2 regions of the Brevibacterium renqingii genome follow, and region 1 is predicted to be linked to the other one. Evidence: predicted binding sites of a transcription regulator. Region 1 holds the regulator's gene; the other holds the start of a gene.
What was found. The regulator HrcA, encoded in region 1, represses chaperone genes, less so after heat shock. The targets are predictions, from matches to a motif close to TTNGCACTCGNNNNNNNCGAGTGCNAA.
Positions count from the first base shown of each region.

Region 2: the regulator HrcA is predicted to act here: its motif matches at 2,578-2,604, upstream of groES (co-chaperone GroES).

Region 1 is NZ_JADBHG010000003.1:192,671-201,347, forward strand. Features, by position in the region: gene lepA (translation elongation factor 4) at 1-534, shown strand, start outside; gene hemW (radical SAM family heme chaperone HemW) at 535-1,764, shown strand; gene IIE29_RS08280 (DUF4870 domain-containing protein) at 1,856-2,374, opposite strand; gene IIE29_RS08285 (DUF4870 domain-containing protein) at 2,483-3,130, opposite strand; gene IIE29_RS08290 (DUF3097 domain-containing protein) at 3,271-4,137, opposite strand; gene hrcA (heat-inducible transcriptional repressor HrcA) at 4,290-5,342, shown strand; gene dnaJ (molecular chaperone DnaJ) at 5,427-6,542, shown strand; gene IIE29_RS08305 (16S rRNA (uracil(1498)-N(3))-methyltransferase) at 6,539-7,369, shown strand; gene IIE29_RS08310 (PhoH family protein) at 7,470-8,471, shown strand; gene ybeY (rRNA maturation RNase YbeY) at 8,468-8,677, shown strand, end outside.
Region 2 is NZ_JADBHG010000001.1:498,742-507,418, reverse strand. Features, by position in the region: gene IIE29_RS02280 (TatD family hydrolase) at 1-951, shown strand, start outside; gene IIE29_RS16980 (ubiquitin-like domain-containing protein) at 1,169-2,398, shown strand; gene groES (co-chaperone GroES) at 2,759-3,052, shown strand; gene groL (chaperonin GroEL) at 3,089-4,681, shown strand; gene IIE29_RS02260 (ABC transporter ATP-binding protein) at 4,978-5,844, shown strand; gene IIE29_RS02255 (FtsX-like permease family protein) at 5,841-7,262, shown strand; gene IIE29_RS02250 (bile acid:sodium symporter family protein) at 7,295-8,353, opposite strand; gene IIE29_RS02245 (LysR family transcriptional regulator) at 8,430-8,677, shown strand, end outside.

The sequences.
Region 1 (8,677 bases):
CTGCAGGGCATGGACTACCTGTCCTCGGACCGCGTCGAGATCCGGTACCGGCTGCCTCTGGCCGAGATCGTCTTCGACTTCTTCGACCAGCTCAAGTCACGGACCAAGGGCTATGCGACCCTCGACTACTCCGATGACGGGGAGGACCCGGCCGATCTCGTCAAGGTCGACATCCTGCTGCACGGCGACCAGGTCGATGCGTTCTCCGCGATCGTCCACCGCGACAACGCCTACTCCTACGGCGTCGCGATGGCCGGCAAGCTGCGCAAGCTCATCCCGCGCCAGCAGTTCGAGGTGCCCGTCCAGGCGGCCATCGGCTCGCGGATCATCGCCCGCGAGACCATCCGCGCCATCCGCAAGGACGTGCTGTCCAAGTGCTACGGCGGTGACATCAGCCGCAAGCGCAAACTGCTCGAGAAGCAGAAGGAGGGCAAGAAGCGGATGAAGATGGTCGGCACCGTGGAAGTCCCGCAGGACGCCTTCATCGCAGCGCTGTCCTCCGATGAGCCGGAGACCAAGGACAGCAAGAAGTAAGTGCCCACACAACCGTCCGGAGAGGTGCCACCGCGCGACGGCTCACTCCCTGCCTCGGCGGGGGTCGGGGCCGCGGATCGCGGGCTGAGCCTCTACGTCCACGTTCCCTACTGCCGGGTCCGCTGCGGCTACTGCGATTTCAACACCTACACCGCCGAGGACCTCGGGCCGGGTGCTTCCCGCGACGACTACCGGGCCAATCTCGCTCGTGAGCTCGACCTGTCCGTGTCCACCCTCGCCGAGGCGGGCGCGGGGGACCGCGAGGTCTCGACGATCTTCTTCGGGGGAGGCACACCGACGCTGCTCGCCGCCGGGGTGCTCGCCGGGGTGATGGACGACATCCGCGCCCGCTTCCGATTGGCCGCCGACGTCGAGGTCACGACCGAGGCGAATCCCGACACCTTGGATCCCGCGTACATCGCCACCTTGGCCGGTGCCGGATTCACCCGCATCTCGATGGGCATGCAATCGGCTGTTCCGCATGTGCTCGCGACCCTCGACCGAACCCACGATCCGGAGAAGATCCCCGAGGTGGCCCGGTGGGTGAAGGAAGCAGGACTCGATCTGAGCCTCGATCTCATCTACGGCACACCGGGGGAGTCGATCGAGGACTGGCGCCGTTCGCTCGACGTCGCGCTGTCCAACGAAGTCGATCACATCTCGGCCTATTCGCTCATCATCGAACCCGGGACGAAGATGGGGGCGATGGTTCGCCGCGGCCGGCTGCCGATGCCCGATGAGGACGACCTGGCCGACAAGTATGAGATCGCCGATGCCGCGATGACCGCCGCCGGTCTGCACTGGTACGAGGTGAGCAACTGGTCGACCGGTCCGGAGACCAGGTGCCTGCACAATATGGCCTATTGGCAGGGCGCCGATTGGTGGGGCTACGGCCCCGGTGCGCACTCCCACGTCGGGGGAGTGCGGTTCTGGAACGCCAAGCACCCGCGGGCATGGAGTGACCGGCTTCTCGCCGGGCAGTCGCCGTCGATCGGCCGTGAGATCCTCGATGAGCAGACGCGGGAGATCGAAAGGATCATGCTGGCCGCCCGCATCGATTCCGAGCTGCGCCTGGATTCCCTCGGTGCAGGCAGTGAGCAGGCGATCAGAACCTTCGTCAGGCAGGGGCTGCTCGACCCCGACGGTGCAGCAGACGGCTGGTTCAGGCCGACCCTGCACGGACGCCTGCTCGCCGACCACATGGTGCGCATCCTCACCGAATACGTCTGAGTCCATCGCCTCCGGTGAAAAGCGACCGCCCCGACCCTCGCCCGAGGATCGGGGCGGTCGCACATCGGTGCGGACGGTCGGAACGTCCGGTCTACCTGATCCAGTTCGGAGTCAGCGGGATTCGGTAGCCCTCACCGCGATTCGCCGCCATGCAGGCGATGACCTCGATGACGATCATGTAGATCGAGAGGACGGGAAGCAGCAGCAGGATGAGGAATCCGATGCCGACGATCGTGAGAATTCCCCCGACGAGGCCGATGGCGAATCCCGCGATGACGCCGATGATCAGCAGATTGAGTGACTGCGCGGTGTGATGGCGCAAGAACGGCGACCTGTCCTTGTTGATGATGAAGAGGATGAGAGTGACGATCCATCCGAGCCCGACGACATAGGTGGCGGCATGGGCCAGATGGGACCACATCGCCGTCGAGCGCTCCGTCTGGTCGGCGTTCCAGAATCCGACCGAGTGCGGGCCGTAGGCGGCATCGGGCAGTGCAGCGCCGATGGGGACACCGGCCGCGGGGGAGTGGGCGGAAGCGGCGCCCGGGTGACCGTAGCCGCCATACGGCTGCTGCTGAGACCCGTACGGCTGCTGAGGATTGTCCGACATGAGAGACCCTTTCTGAGTTTCGATCACACCACAGTCACCCAGCTGGCTGGTCGAATCGCGTCCTGCGAATGCACCGTCCCGGGCGACGGGTATGTGTGACGAGCAAGCCTACTTCACGAAGTCGAAGACGAGCGGAAACCTGTATCCCTCGCCTCGGTTGGCCGCGACGGCGGCGATGACGTAGAGAACGGCATAGACGATCGGAACGATCACGGCGCCGTAGACGATGAAGATGCCCAGCCCGAACGTCACCAAGGCCAGGATGAAACCGAGGATCCCGAGCACGAACGCCGCAGCAGAGCTGATGATCGCGTTCGTGATCATGGCGTTGAGGCCCTGTCGCGAATGCTCGCGCACGAACGGGGATTCGTCCTTCTTGACGAGGAACATGACGAGCGGCATGAACCCGAAGATCAAAGTGCCGAGGTGAGCCCACATCGCCGCTGACCGTTCCTGCTCGCCGACCCTCCAGAACCGGTCGGAACCCGGTCCATAGGCGGCCTCGGGCAGCATCTGCGAATCGAACAGTGCGGGATTGCCGACCGGCGGAGGACCGACGCAGCCGGGCTGTCCGTAACCGGGCTGGGGGTGCCCGTGGCCCGGGCGCCCATAACCGGGCTGCGCAGAGCCATAGCTGCGCGGCCCGGACCGGCCGGTGCCCGGCTGCGAAGTGTACGGCTGCTGGGGTCCCGACGCCTGGGAGTAGTTCGGCGGCATGGGGCGGCCGTTGTTCGGCTGCTGGGGGTCGAACGACATGATGATCCTTTCACTGCCTCTGTCGTTTCACCCTAGCCCAGCCCTCGGTCGCGGGGCATGGCGAGCTGAGCGAATGCTGTGCCGATTCTGCAACATGCGGCTTCTGAGAAGGCTTCGCCGCCGCCGAGCGAACAGCGGAGTCAGCCGACCGTGACGAAGTCGATGAGCTCCTCGACACGACCGGACAGGGCCGGTTCGACATCGGCGATGGTCGACACCTTCCCGAGGATGCGCGCCCAGCCGCGGGCGACATCGCGGTGATCGGCGTGCGGCCACCCGATCCGACTCAGGATCCCGGTCTTCCAATCCTCACCGCGGGGAACGACCGGCCACTGATCGATGCCGACGACGTGCGGTTTGACCGCCTGCCAGATGTCGACATAGGGATGTCCGATGATGTGGACGACGTCGCGATAGCGGGGATCGGCCCGGACCGCCTCGGCGATCTTCGACTCCTTCGTCCCCTTCACGAGATGATCGGCCAGCACGCCCACACGATGGTCCTTGTCGGGTCCGAACGCTGCGAGCTTGTCGGCGACGTCGTCGAGTCCGCCGAGGGGTTCGACGACGACTCCTTCGATGCGCAGATCGTCGCCCCAGATCTTCTCGACCAGCTCGGCGTCGTGCTTGCCCTCGACCCAGATGCGAGACCCGCGCGCCACACGTGCTCGGGCTCCTTCGACGACTCGCGAACCCGAGGCCGTGCGACTCGGGGCGGTCGGCTTCTTCTTCGCCGGCAGGCGGAGATCGACCGGCTGCCCCTCGAGCAGGAACCCCGGTCCCAGCGGGAATGCCCGGACCTTGCCCTGCCGATCCTCGAGCTCGACGATGATGCCGGCCGTGGTCTTCTTGGCCCCGATGACGGCTCCGACATACCCGCTCATCGCGTCTTCGAGCACCATCCCGAGCCCGAGCTCGACCGGGCGTGACTTCTTCGGACGGTGTGAGGACGGGGAGCTGCCGGAGAGGACGTCGGATCCATAGCGATCGAAAGCATTCACAGGCACCCACCATAATGGCCCGCCACGTTGGAAGTGCGGTGACCCTCCGGCGGGGATGAGAAAGCGCGCAACCTCACCCGTGAAATGAAATCACCTGCGAAGAGGCGTAGAATTGGCACTCAGTGCTAATGAGTGCCAAGCGTGTGGGGAGGTCAGCGATGAACGACGGCAGACGGGCGCAGGTCCTGCGCGCCATCGTCGAGGACTTCGTCGCGACGAACGAACCCGTCGGCTCGAAGGCCATCGTCCAACGACACACGCTCGGGGTCTCACCCGCGACGATCCGCAACGATATGGCCCACCTCGAACAGGAGGGGTACATCGCCCAGCCGCACACCTCGGCCGGACGGATTCCGACTGATCTCGGCTACCGGATGTTCGTCGATCGCATCGATGAGTTCAAACCGCTCACCCAGGCCGAGCGCAGGGCGATCTTCCAGCTCATCGACGGCGACGTCGAACTCGACGAGATGCTCGACCGCACGGTGCGGGTGCTCTCCGGACTGACGCACCAAGTGGCGCTGATCCAGTATCCGACGGTGTCATTGGCACGGATCAAGCACATCGAGATCGTCGGCCTCGGACCGAGCCGGGTCCTCGTGGTCCTCATCACCGATGCGGGGCAGGTCGAACAGAAGACCGTCACACTGGGTCAGCTGCTCGACGACGAGGGAGTGCGCGGCATCCGCGATCGGATCAATGCCGAGTTCGCCGGGAAGAAGCTCTCCCATGTCATGGGCAAGGCCGCCGGAGCCGGGCACACCCCGGTCGCCGCCGAGTCGGTCTCCGCCGAGGCCGAAGATCGGGACGAGCTCGGACTGGAGAAGATCAGAGCCGCGGTCATCGATCTCGTCGCCGCGACCCGCGAGGAGCGCATCATCATGGCCGGCACCGCCAATCTCGCCCGCTCCGGGCATGAGTTCGGCGAGCAGATGGCGCCGATCCTCGAAGCCTTCGAAGAGCAGGTGGTGCTGCTCAAGCTGCTGACGTCGATGGCTGAGGACCAAGAGGAGATCAGCGTGCGCATCGGTCGTGAGAATACTCACGAATCGTTCAGTTCGACATCCGTCGTGGCCGCCGAATATGGTCATGACGCAGGTTCCTCGGCCCGCCTGGCGGTACTGGGACCGACGAGAATGGACTATCCGACGACGATCTCGGCCGTCAGAGCCGTCGCGAAGTACGTGTCCTCACTGCTCGACAGGGGATGAGGAGCCGCCGCACCGGTCAGGGCAGCCGGCGGCCGACCACCACGAATATGAAGAACACACACCATCAGGGAGAGAGAAGTTTCTGTGGCCGATCACTATGAAACACTCGGAGTGTCCAAGGACGCTTCTGCGGCTGAGATCAAGTCGTCGTACCGGAAATTGGCACGCAAGTACCACCCGGACGTCAACCCCGGCCACGAAGACGAGTTCAAGGCCATCTCATTGGCCTACGATGTGCTCTCCGACCCGGAGAAGCGCCGCAACTACGACATGGGCGGGGGAGAGAACGGACAGGGCTTCCCGGCCGGAGGCGGCTTCGGCGGTTTCGGAGACATCTTCGAAACCTTCTTCGGCGGCGGAGGCGGTCAGGCCGGCGGCCCGATCCCACGCACCCAGCGCGGCAAGGACGCCCTCGTCGGCGTCAGCATCGATCTCAAGACCGCGGCCTTCGGCGGGAACGTCGATCTCGATGTGACCACCGCGGTCGTCTGCGACACCTGCTCGGGAGCCGGTACGCAGGAGGGAACCTCTGTCGAGACCTGCAGCCTGTGCCACGGTGCCGGCAGCGTCCAGCGCATGACCCGCACTCTGCTGGGACAGATGGTCACGAACCAGACCTGCAATGCCTGCCACGGCTTCGGAACCGTCATCCCCAACCCGTGCCTCAACTGCCAGGGCGACGGCCGCGTGCGCAAGCAGCGGACGATGAAGATCCGCATCCCCGCCGGCGTCTCCGACGGCACCCGCATCCAGCTGAGCAGTCAGGGCGAGGTCGGACCGGGCGGCGGACCGGCCGGAGACCTCTTCGTCGAAGTCATGGTCACCCGCCACGAGGTGTTCCAGCGCGACGGAGACAATCTGCGCGCCTCGGTCTCCGTGCCGATGACCGCCGCTACCCTGGGCGCGACCATCCCGTTCGACACCTTCGACGGCACCCAGGACCTCAGCATCGCCGCCGGCACCCAGTCGGGCACGGTCGTCAAGCTCGCCGGGCTCGGCGCCACCCGCCTGCGTTCGGAGACTCGCGGCGACCTGCTCATCACCGTCGACGTGCTCACACCCGACAAGCTCGACGACGAACAGCGGGAACTGATCGAGAAGCTCGCGCAGCTGCGCGGAGAAGAGGCCCCGCGAGCCCAGATCACCACCGAGAGCCGCGGCGTGTTCTCCCGCATGCGCGAGAGGTTCGCCGGTCGGTGACTCTTCCCGTCTTCCGCTGCACCCGTGCCGCCGAGGCGGTCGCCGGTCAGGTGCTCGCCGTCGGTGAGGACGTGGCCGGGCATGCGGTGCGGGTGCGTCGGATCGGCCCCGGGGAGCAGATCGAGATCGTCGACGGAGCGGGCACGCGCGCCCGCGGCACCGTCACGGCCGCCTCGGCGACGGGGATGGAGATCGACGTCGCCGAGGTGATCACGGAAGCGGCGAACCGACCCCGGCTCGTCCTCGTCCAGGCCCTGGCCAAGGGCGACCGTGATCTGCAGGCCATCGAGGCGGCCACCGAGATCGGCGTCGACGAGGTCATTCCCTGGGCCGCCGAACGCTCAATCGCCGATTGGCCGGCGAAGAAGCGCGAGAAGATGGCCGCGAAATGGGAGCATCTGCTCCGCTCCGCCTCACTGCAGGCCCGGCGCTCCCGGTTCCCCGCACTGCACGAACTGGTCCGCGGCACCTCCCTGATCCAGCGCCTGGGCGAGACCGATGCGGTCTTCGTCCTCCACGAGACGGCGCAGCGCAGGCTCTCCCAGGCGCTGCGAGACCTCGGGGGCTCCGGCGGCGCTGCCGCTGCCGAGACCGAGCATTCGCCCGCTGCCGGGACCGAATCGACTGAGTCCGACTCCGGCGCTGCGGTCCGGCCTGAACGCATCGTCATCGTCGTCGGTCCCGAAGGCGGCATCAGCGACGGCGAACTCGAGGCGCTGAGCGGCATCGGCGCAGCCCCGGTGCTGCTGGGCCCGACCGTCCTGCGCTCCTCGTCCGCCGGCTCCGCGGGCCTCGTCATGGTGCAGAATTCATTGGGCCGTTGGTGAGACATCGGACTAGGATGGAAGCACAACCAGGCGCCGCCGGCGACGGTGAGCCCCCACGCAAAGGAACATTCTGGACATCACCCACCCACCCGAGAACCCTGTGAACACGACCGACCCGGAAGCGGTCGATGCGGACGGCAGCCCCGGCGAGTCCGACACCGTCCGCCTCGTCCTGCCCGATTCCATCGACCTCGTCGAATTCTTCGGCCCCGGGGAGACGAACCTGCGCGCACTGGAGCGGACCTTCGACGACCTCGACATCCACGTGCGGGCCAACCAGGTCCAGGCCGCGGGCGAGCCCCGACGTGTCGAGGCGTTCGTCAGCGTGATCGGCGAGCTCAAGAAGCTCCATGCCGCCGGTCACCGGATCAATGAGGAAACGATCGAGCGGGTCACGAAGTTCTCCTCCGAAGGGGCGGCGGCCTCGACGGTGCTGGGCACGAACATCCTGTCCACCCGGGGAAAGTCGATCCGCCCGAAGACGATGGGCCAGCACGACTACGTCAAGGCCATCCGCAACCACACGATCACCTTCGGCATCGGCCCCGCCGGAACCGGCAAGACCTACCTGGCCATGGCGATGGCCATCAACGCCCTCCAGCACAAAGAGGTCTCGCGGATCATCCTCACCCGTCCCGCGGTCGAAGCCGGTGAGTCGCTGGGCTACCTGCCGGGCACCCTCAACGAGAAGATCGACCCCTATGTGCGGCCCCTCTACGATGCGCTGCACGATATGGTCGACCCGGAATCGATCCCGCTGCTCATCGAGACCGGCACGATCGAGGTCGCGCCCTTGGCCTACATGCGCGGACGCACGCTCAACGACGCCTTCATCATCCTCGACGAGGCGCAGAACACGACGGCCGAGCAGATGAAGATGTTCCTCACCCGGCTCGGCTTCGGATCCCGCATGGTCGTGACCGGCGACGTCTCCCAGATCGATCTGCCGGGCAAGACCCGCAGCGGGCTCAAGGTCGTCCGTGACATCCTCGCCGGAATCGACGACCTGCAGTTCTGCGAGCTCGGCAGCAAGGACGTCGTCCGGCATTCGCTGGTGACGAAGATCGTCGACGCCTACGACCTGTGGGGGAACGCCGAATGAACACCGAGATCCTCAATGAGACCGACGCCGAGGTGGACCTCGACGAGGTCGTCGCCCTGACCGAATACCTCGGCCAGGCGCTCCACATGCATCCGGGTGCTGAGCTGGCCGTGACCATGGTCGACTCCGCCGCCATGTCCGAACTCCACGTCACATGGATGGACCTCGAGGGCCCGACCGACGTCATGTCCTTCCCCATGGACCAA
Region 2 (8,677 bases), on a different contig from region 1:
GACATCTGCACCGGTGTTCGGCTGCCGCTGGGTGCCGGCGAACCCGAGCCGGAAGTCCGACCCGATGAGGACGAGGAGTTTCCTTCCCTCGACTTCTTCTTCGACACCGCGCAGGCCGCCGGGGTGCAGCGGATCGTCCAGATAGGCTGCGACCTTCCGGCAGCCCGGTGGACGACCGCGCTGGTGGCATCGCAGTACGCCGGTGCCGCCGAGGCGGGCGCTGCCGCTGCGTCGAGTGATTCCGCTGCGCAGGCGGGGGCAGGTTCACCCGCCGAGGCAGCCGACTTCCGGACCGTGCCGACGCCCCCGTCTGAGGGGCGCACATGGATGCTCGGCGGCGCCGCCCTGCACCCCAATGAGGCACCGAGGCTGGCCGAACGCGGGCTGCTCGATGATGCGCTCACCGAGATCGAGACGCTCGTGACCTCCCACGACCGCATGCGCGTGGTGGGGGAGACCGGGCTGGACTACTTCCGCACGGGTGAGGAGGGCATCGCCGAACAGCAGCGCTCCTTCCGTGCCCACATCGAGATCGCCAAGCGCACCGGCAAGGCCCTGCAGATCCACGACCGACAGGCTCACGCCGATGTGCTGCGGATCCTCAAGGAGGAAGGCGCCCCTGAAGTCACGATCTTCCACTGCTTCTCCGGCGATGAGCAGATGGCCAGAGAATGCGCGGCCCAAGGCTACTTCATGTCCTTCGCCGGCAACCTCACCTTCAAGAACGCCGAAGAGCTGCGTCGCGCCGCGGCGGCCGCGCCACTGGAGCTGCTGCTGACCGAGACCGACGCTCCGTTCCTGACTCCGCACCCGTACCGTGGGAAGCCCGGAGGGCCGTACCTGACCGCGGTCACCGCCCGGAAGCTCGCCGAGGTGCGGGGTATGAGCGAGGAGGAGCTGTGCTCGGCCGTGTGGAACAACGCAGAGACGGCACTCGGCGGCTGGGACTGAACCTGCTGCACCTCGAAACGTGAGCGAGAATACGGCACTGCAGGGCCCGCCTCGGCGGGTGAATGTCACGACCGCAACACTGCCGAAAACACGGGGAACTCCTGGTCAGGTGGCCACTCAGGAAACTCACACCGTTACATTTCCGTGATGTTTTGCGAACCGTGTAACGAATCGGTTACAGTGAACGGGTCGATAAATTCTGCTCAGGGATATTTTTGTGATTGATTTTCTCAAGAACCGCAAGGTTCAGATCGCTGCACAGGCGGTAGTGATCACCGGACTCGTGGGTGGCACGGGGGCCGTGGTGACCATGAATAAGCCTGTGACCTTGGACGTCAATGGACAGAGCGAGGAGGTCCGGACCTTCGGTGGAACCGTCGGGGACATCCTCGACAGCCACGACATCGATCTCGGCAAGCGTGACAAGGTCAAGCCCGGCGTCGACACGAAGGTCGACCGGGACATGACGATCACCGTCAACACCGCGAAGGAGGTCTCGCTCTCCGTCGACGGCAAGGAGACCGACGAGTGGACCAACGCGAACACCGTGGGCCAGGCGCTGGCCGACCTCGGGGTTGATGCGAAGGGCGCCGACCTCAACACGAAGGCCAACCAGCGGCTGAAGGAAAAGGGCAACGACATCGATGTGACCACATCGAAGGACCTCACCGTCGTCGCTGATGGCAAGGACCACAAGGTCTCGTCCGCCGTGGGCACCGCGAAGGAAGCGCTCAAGGAGACCGGCATCGAGCTCAAGAAGGACGACTTCCTGTCCGTCCCGATGTCCGCCAACGTCTCCGATGGTCAGGTGCTGACCGTCAACCGCGTCGAGAAGAAGACCGTCAAGGACAAGCAGGCCATCGAGGCCAAGGTCGAGACCAAGAAGTCCTCCTCGCTCTACGAGGGTGAGACCAAGGTCGAGTCCGAAGGCAAGGACGGCGAGAAGCAGGTCGTCTACAAGGTCAAGACCATCAACGGCGAAGAGGTGAAGAAGGAGAAGAAGGACGAGAAGGTCCTCTCCGAGCCCAAGGCGAAGGTGGTCATCCAGGGTACGAAGAAGAAGGAGGAGGCTCCGGCCGACACCGGTGGCTCCGACTCGGGCGATTCGGGTGACTCCGGTGACGCCGGTGATTCCGGCGGCTCTGATTCCGGTGACTCGAGCACCGGCGGCGACTCCGGTTCGGGCGGCGGCTCCATGAGCACCGCAGAGATCAAGGCGATGCTGGGCGGACCCGGATCCAAGTGGTATTCGGTCGTCGAGTGCGAGTCGAACTTCGACCCGAAGGCCTCGAACGGCACCCACTTCGGTCTGTTCCAGTTCCTGCCTTCGACCTGGCACAACATGGGCGGCAGCGGCAATCCCTCGGATGCCAGCCCGCAGGAGCAGTTCCAGCGTGCGAAGAAGCTGCAGGCTCAGGAAGGCTGGGGACAGTGGACCTGCGCCTGATCGCCGACCAGTCCTGACCGCAATCGACACATGAGCTGAGCCGGTCAGTGAGAAGCGCCGGTCCCGGGAGAGATCCCGGGGCCGGCGCTTCTCTGCGTCCAGGCATCGGCTCCGTCGGGCGGAGTCCGCGGGTGCCGACAGCCGCCGATCTGAGCTTTCGCCCAGAGCATGACGAATTGCTGGCACTCAAGTTGACCGAGTGCTAAGAGCGTTCTAAAGTCGAATTAGCACTGACGCTCAATGAGTGCCAGTTTCACAGGACGGTCGAATCGCTCGGCACCCGCGACGACGAGAGGTTCATGGCAGCAGCCGCCGTCTGACTCAACGAAGAATGAACCCAGCGAAGGGAGAGGGCCCGATATGTCGGTCTCCATCAAGCCACTCGAAGATCGGATTGTCATCCGTCAGGTCGAAGCAGAGCAGACTACCGCCAGTGGTCTGGTCATTCCCGAAACCGCCAAGGAAAAGCCTCAGGAAGGCGAAGTTGTCGCAGTGGGCCCCGGCCGTGTCGCTGACAACGGAAACCGCGTGCCGGTCGACGTCGCCATCGGCGACAAGGTCATCTACTCCAAGTACGGAGGCACCGAAGTCAAGTACGCAGGCGAAGAGTTCCTCGTGCTCTCGGCTCGCGACGTGCTCGCCGTCATCGGCTGAATCCTCTGAACAACTACTTCACTGATAGGAGGACGAATGCCTAAGACTCTGGAATTCGACGACGAAGCTCGTCGCGCACTCGAAAAGGGTGTCAATACACTGGCCGACACCGTCAAGGTGACGCTGGGACCCAAGGGCCGCAATGTCGTGCTCGACAAGAAGTGGGGCGCCCCCACGATCACGAACGATGGCGTGACCATCGCCCGTGAGGTCGAGGTCGACGACGCGTACGAGAACCTCGGCGTCCAGCTGGCCAAGGAAGTCGCCACCAAGACCAACGATATCGCCGGTGACGGAACCACCACCGCGACGGTTCTCGCTCAGGCCTTCGTCAACGAAGGACTGCGCAACGTCGCCGCAGGTGCCGCTCCCGGTGCCCTCAAGCGCGGAATCGAAACCGCCGTCGAGGCCGTGTCCGAGCAGCTCGGAACCATCGCCCGCGATGTCGCCGACTCCTCGGAGATCGCGCACGTCGCCGGTCTGTCCGCTCATTCCGAAGAGATCGGCAAGCTCATCGCCGATGCCTTCGACAAGGTGGGCAAGGACGGCGTCATCACGATCGACGAGTCCCAGGCCGCATCGGTCGAGCTCGAGATCACCGAGGGAATGCAGTTCGACAAGGGCTTCCTCTCACCGCACTTCGTGACCGATGCCGACCGTCAGGAGGCTGTGCTCTCCGACGCTCTCATCCTCATCAACCAGGGCAAGATCTCCAACATCCAGGAGCTCCTGCCCGTCCTCGAGAAGGTGCAGCAGGCCGGCAAGCCGCTGTTCATCGTCGCCGAGGACATCGAGGGCGAGGCTCTGTCGACTCTGGTCGTCAACAAGCTGCGCGGCATCATCAACGTCGCCGCCGTCAAGGCGCCCGGCTTCGGTGACCGCCGCAAGGCCATCCTCGAGGACCTCGCCGTCCTCACCGGTGGCCAGGTCGTCACCCCGGACATGGGCATGAAGCTCGACCAGGTCACCCTGGAGGAGCTCGGCAACGCCCGCACCATCACCGTCACCAAGGACAACACCACCATCATCGATGGTGCTGGCTCCGACGATGCTGTTGCCGGTCGTGTCGCCCAGATCCGCGCCGAGGTCGAGAACACCGACTCCGACTGGGACCGCGAGAAGCTGCAGGAGCGCTTGGCCAAGCTCTCCGGCGGTGTCGCCGTCATCAAGGTCGGCGCCGCCACCGAGGTGGAGCTCAAGGAGCGCAAGCACCGCGTCGAAGACGCCGTGTCCGCAACTCGTGCCGCCATCGAAGAGGGCATCGTCGCCGGTGGCGGGTCGGCTCTGATCCACGCCGCCAAGGTGCTGGCCGGAGACGACCTGAACCTGACCGGCGATGCGGCCACCGGTGCTGACATCGTCCGGCGCGGAGTCGTCCAGCCGCTGCGCTGGATCGCCGAGAACGCCGGCCGCGACGGCTACGTCGTCGTGTCGAAGGTCGAGGACCTCGAGTCCGGCCAGGGCTACAACGCCGCGACCGGTGAATACGGCGACCTCATCGGCGCCGGAATCATCGACCCCGTCAAGGTCACCCGCTCGGCGCTGCGCAACGCCGCTTCGATCGCCGCCCTGGTTCTCACCACCGAGACCCTGGTCGTCGAGAAGAAGGACGAGGAGGACGAGGACTGAGCACTCCGCTCGGCCTGAGTCGCCTCTGAGAGACACACCAGTGGCCCGGAACGGCTTGTTCCGGGCCACTGGTGTATTCACACGCACCACGATTCGCCGAGAGCTCGCTCTACGACAGATGGCTCTGGTTCCTCGTCGAGCTGTCTGTCGCAGAGCGAACTCTCGACGGATGCCCTCGGCACGGAATCTCGCGCCGTGCAGGCTGCTCACAACTACTGGCCAGTCAGTTCTCATGTTCCTGACTGCGGATCCTCGTTAGTCTGGACAAGACCGATTGCAGCAACCGTTGAGGACCCATGACGACCGTCTCGCCGATGCCCATCGCCCGACTTCGCAACGTCTCGAAGATCTTCGACCCCGACGGGGCGGCAGTGACCGCTCTCAACCGTGTCACTCTCGACATCGCCCCGGCCCGGCTCACCGCCGTGATGGGGCCCTCGGGTTCGGGCAAGTCCACCCTCATGCACATCCTCGCCGGACTCGACCGTCCCACCTCGGGCACAGTCCATCTCGGCGAGAAGGAGATCACGGGTCTGCGCGAGGAGGAGCTCTCGGCCCTGCGCAGGCGGAGGATCGGATTCGTCTTCCAGGCGTTCAACCTCGTGCCCACGCTCACGGTCAAGGAGAACATCCGGCTGCCGTTCGAACTCGACGACCGGCGACCCAATGCCGAGGAGCGGGCCTGGATCTCGACCATCGTCTCCCGGTTGGGTCTCGAAACGCGCCTGAAACACCGGCCGAGTGAGCTCTCGGGCGGTCAGCAGCAGCGCACCGCGATCGCCCGGGCCCTGGCGACCCGGCCCGACATCCTCTTCGCCGACGAACCGACCGGCAACCTCGATGCCCGATCGGGCCGCGAGGTCATGGCGATCATGTCCGAGGCCGTGCGCGACCTCGGGCAGTCGATCGTCCTGGTCACCCACGATCCGCTCGTCGCCGCCCACGCCGACCGTGTCGTCTTCATCGCCGACGGCACTCCCGTCACCGAGATGAACGAAGCGATCAGCGCCGAGGCGATCGCACAGACGATGCTCGACCTCGACGAGCGCGCCGAGGCGGCAGATGGTGAGCGCGCCGAGGCGGCCGCCACGGCCGCCGGGCTCGTCGCACGCGGCAACGCCGGCCTTCTGCACGACGGCGCCGAGAGCGGGAGTCGCCGATGAATCCGATGCGAGAGATCCTGGCCAATCCGCGCCAGTTCTTCCCCAGCTTCCTGGTCGTCTTCATCGCCGCTCTCTTCGGCACCGCCATCATGCAGGGCATCGCGATACTGACCGCCTGGCTGTCCTCGGCCAAGATCGTCGCGGAGTCGGACACCGCACAGAAGCTGCTGACCACCGTCGGATTCGCTTTCTTCCTCATCGCGCTCTTCGTCTCGGCGATCGTCATCGCCAATACTTTCTCGATCATCATCGCCGGTCGCAGCCGTCAGCTGGCCCTGCTCCGGCTCATCGGCGCCTCGTCGGCACGGCTGCGTCGGGCCGCCTCGGTGGAGGGGCTGCTGATCTCCGTCCCCAGCGCCGTCCTGGCATTCCTCGCCTCGACAGCGCTCGCGTGGGCGACGCTGCACTACCTCGGCGGGCGGATCACCGAGGAGGTCGGACTGTTCGACCCGATGATGGCCGTCCCCGCAGCCGCCACCATCGTCGTGACCTGGCTGTCGGCGTATCTGGGCGCCCAGCGCATCACCGGTATCTCCCCGATCGAGGCCACCTCGCAGGCCGTCGAACGGCGCCCCGAGGATGCGCGCGCCTCGATGGGGGCGCTGACGGCGGCTCTCATCCTGCTGTCGACCGGGCTCACCTTCCTCGTCAGCGCCGTCATCGGGGCCAGTGAGAACCGGTTGAGCATCGTCGGCGTCTTCCTCGTTGCGCTCGGGGCGGCGCTGACCTTCCTCGGCGTCATCGTCGGCAATCCCTGGATCCTGCCGCCGCTGCAGGCGGTCGTCGGATGGCTGCTCGGTCGCACTGCGGTCGCTCGCCTGGCCGCCTCGACGATCGCCCGCCACCCCACGCGCAATGCCCGCACGGTCATCGGCCTCGTCATCGGCATCACCCTCATCGTCATGTTCGCCACGGCCATGACCACCTTCCGCGACCAGCTGCTCGCCTACGCCCGCTCGCTCGGCGAGGAGGGCTGGAACGGCTTCGAGGACGCATTGGCGACGGTCGTCGACAAGACGATGCTCTTCTTCCTCGGCATGATCCTCTTCTCCGTCATCATCGCCGTCATCGGCGTCGCGAATGCCCTCATGCTCTCCGTGCGACAGCGCACTCAGGAGATCGGACTGCTCATGGCCCTCGGCCAGACCCCGAAGCGAGTCCGGCGCATGATCGTCGCCGAAGGCCTGCAGCTGAGTCTGACCGCGTGCCTCGTCGCCGTGCCGCTGGGCGTGGTCTACGGCTGGATCGGGGCGCTGACCCTGCTGTCGCCGCTGACCGGACTCTTCGCCCCGAGCGTCCCCTGGTGGGTCATCGCCGCCGTCGTCGGCGGCACCTTGGTGGCCGTGGTGGCCGCCAGCCGCGAACCCGCCCGTGCGGCGACGTCGATCAGTCCGGTCGAAGCGCTCGAAGCCGTGTGATCGGTCGGCTCACCGACTCGCCGAGGCGGGGCTCAGGATTTCGCGTCCGTGTCCTCACGCTCGGCGACGGCTGCAGCGGCGTGGGAATCGTCGACGCCGGGTTCTCTCCCGGCCGCGTCGAACCGGTCCTCCTCCTCGGCCGCCTGGCGCGCGTAGCGCTTCGCGATGACGGCGCAGACGAGGAGCTGGATGATGTGGAAGATCATCAGCGGCAGAACGTAGACGCCGACATCCTCTGCGGGGAAGAGGAGGAATGCCATCGGCAGGCCGCTGACCTGACTCTTCTTCGAACCGCAGAACAGCAGGACGATGCGGTCGGCGCGATCGAATCTGAAGACCCGCCCAAGGCCGATGAAGAGGCCGAGCACGAGCGCGAGCAGGACCGAGGACAGGGCGATGACCTTGAGCAGATCGACCGGTGGAACGATCGTCCACAGCCCCTGGGTGACGCCGGTGCTGAACGCGGCGTAGACGACGAGCAGGACCGAGCCCTGATCGACGATGGAGACGAGGATGCGGTGCTCGGCAAGCCAGGAGCCGATGTACCGGTGCAGCAGCTGACCTGCGATGAAGGGCACGACCAGCTCGCCGATGATCTCGAGGATCGACTGCGGGGTCACCTCGACGTGGGAGCCCAGCAGTGCGGCGGCGAGCATGGGGGTGAAGACCACTCCGAGGACGTTGGACACGGATGCCGAGCTCACGGCCAGTGCCACATTGCCACGCGCGACCGAGGTGAACGCGATGGAGGACTGGACGGTCGATGGCAGCAGGCAGAGGAACAGGAATCCGGTGGCGATCACCGGGCTGATGACGGCCGTCGGCAGAAGCGTGATGAGCAGACCGATGGCGGGGAAGATCACGAATGTGCCGACGAGGACGAGGAGCTGGAACGGCCACCGCCGGAAGCCCGCGAGCGTCTGAGCCGGAGCGAGCTTCGCACCGTGGAGGAAGAAGAGCAGGCAGATCGCAGCGATGGTCAGGGTGTCGAGGGCCTCGGCGGCGCCATCGCGAACAGGGAACAGCGTCGCCGCCACCGGGATGAGCAGCAGGGCGGCGAGGAACGGATCGATGCGGCGGAAGATACTCATATGACCACCGTCGCATCGAACCGGCATGCTGATATCGTCATTGAGCTGGACACTGTTATCGGATAATTTGATAAGCATGTCAACCGAGCTGAGCCAGCGACATCTGCGGACCTTCATCGCGGTGAGTTCCGAGGAGAGCTTCACCCGCGCTGCGCGGCGGCTCGGCATGAGCCAGTCCGCGGTGAGCAGTCAGATCCGCCAGCTGGAGGCCACGGTGGACATGCCCCTCCTCAGCCGCGACACCCACAGCGTGGAGCTGACTCCGGCGGGGGAGCGCCTGCTCAGCTACGCGCAGCGGATCACCGCCATGATGGACGAAGCGAT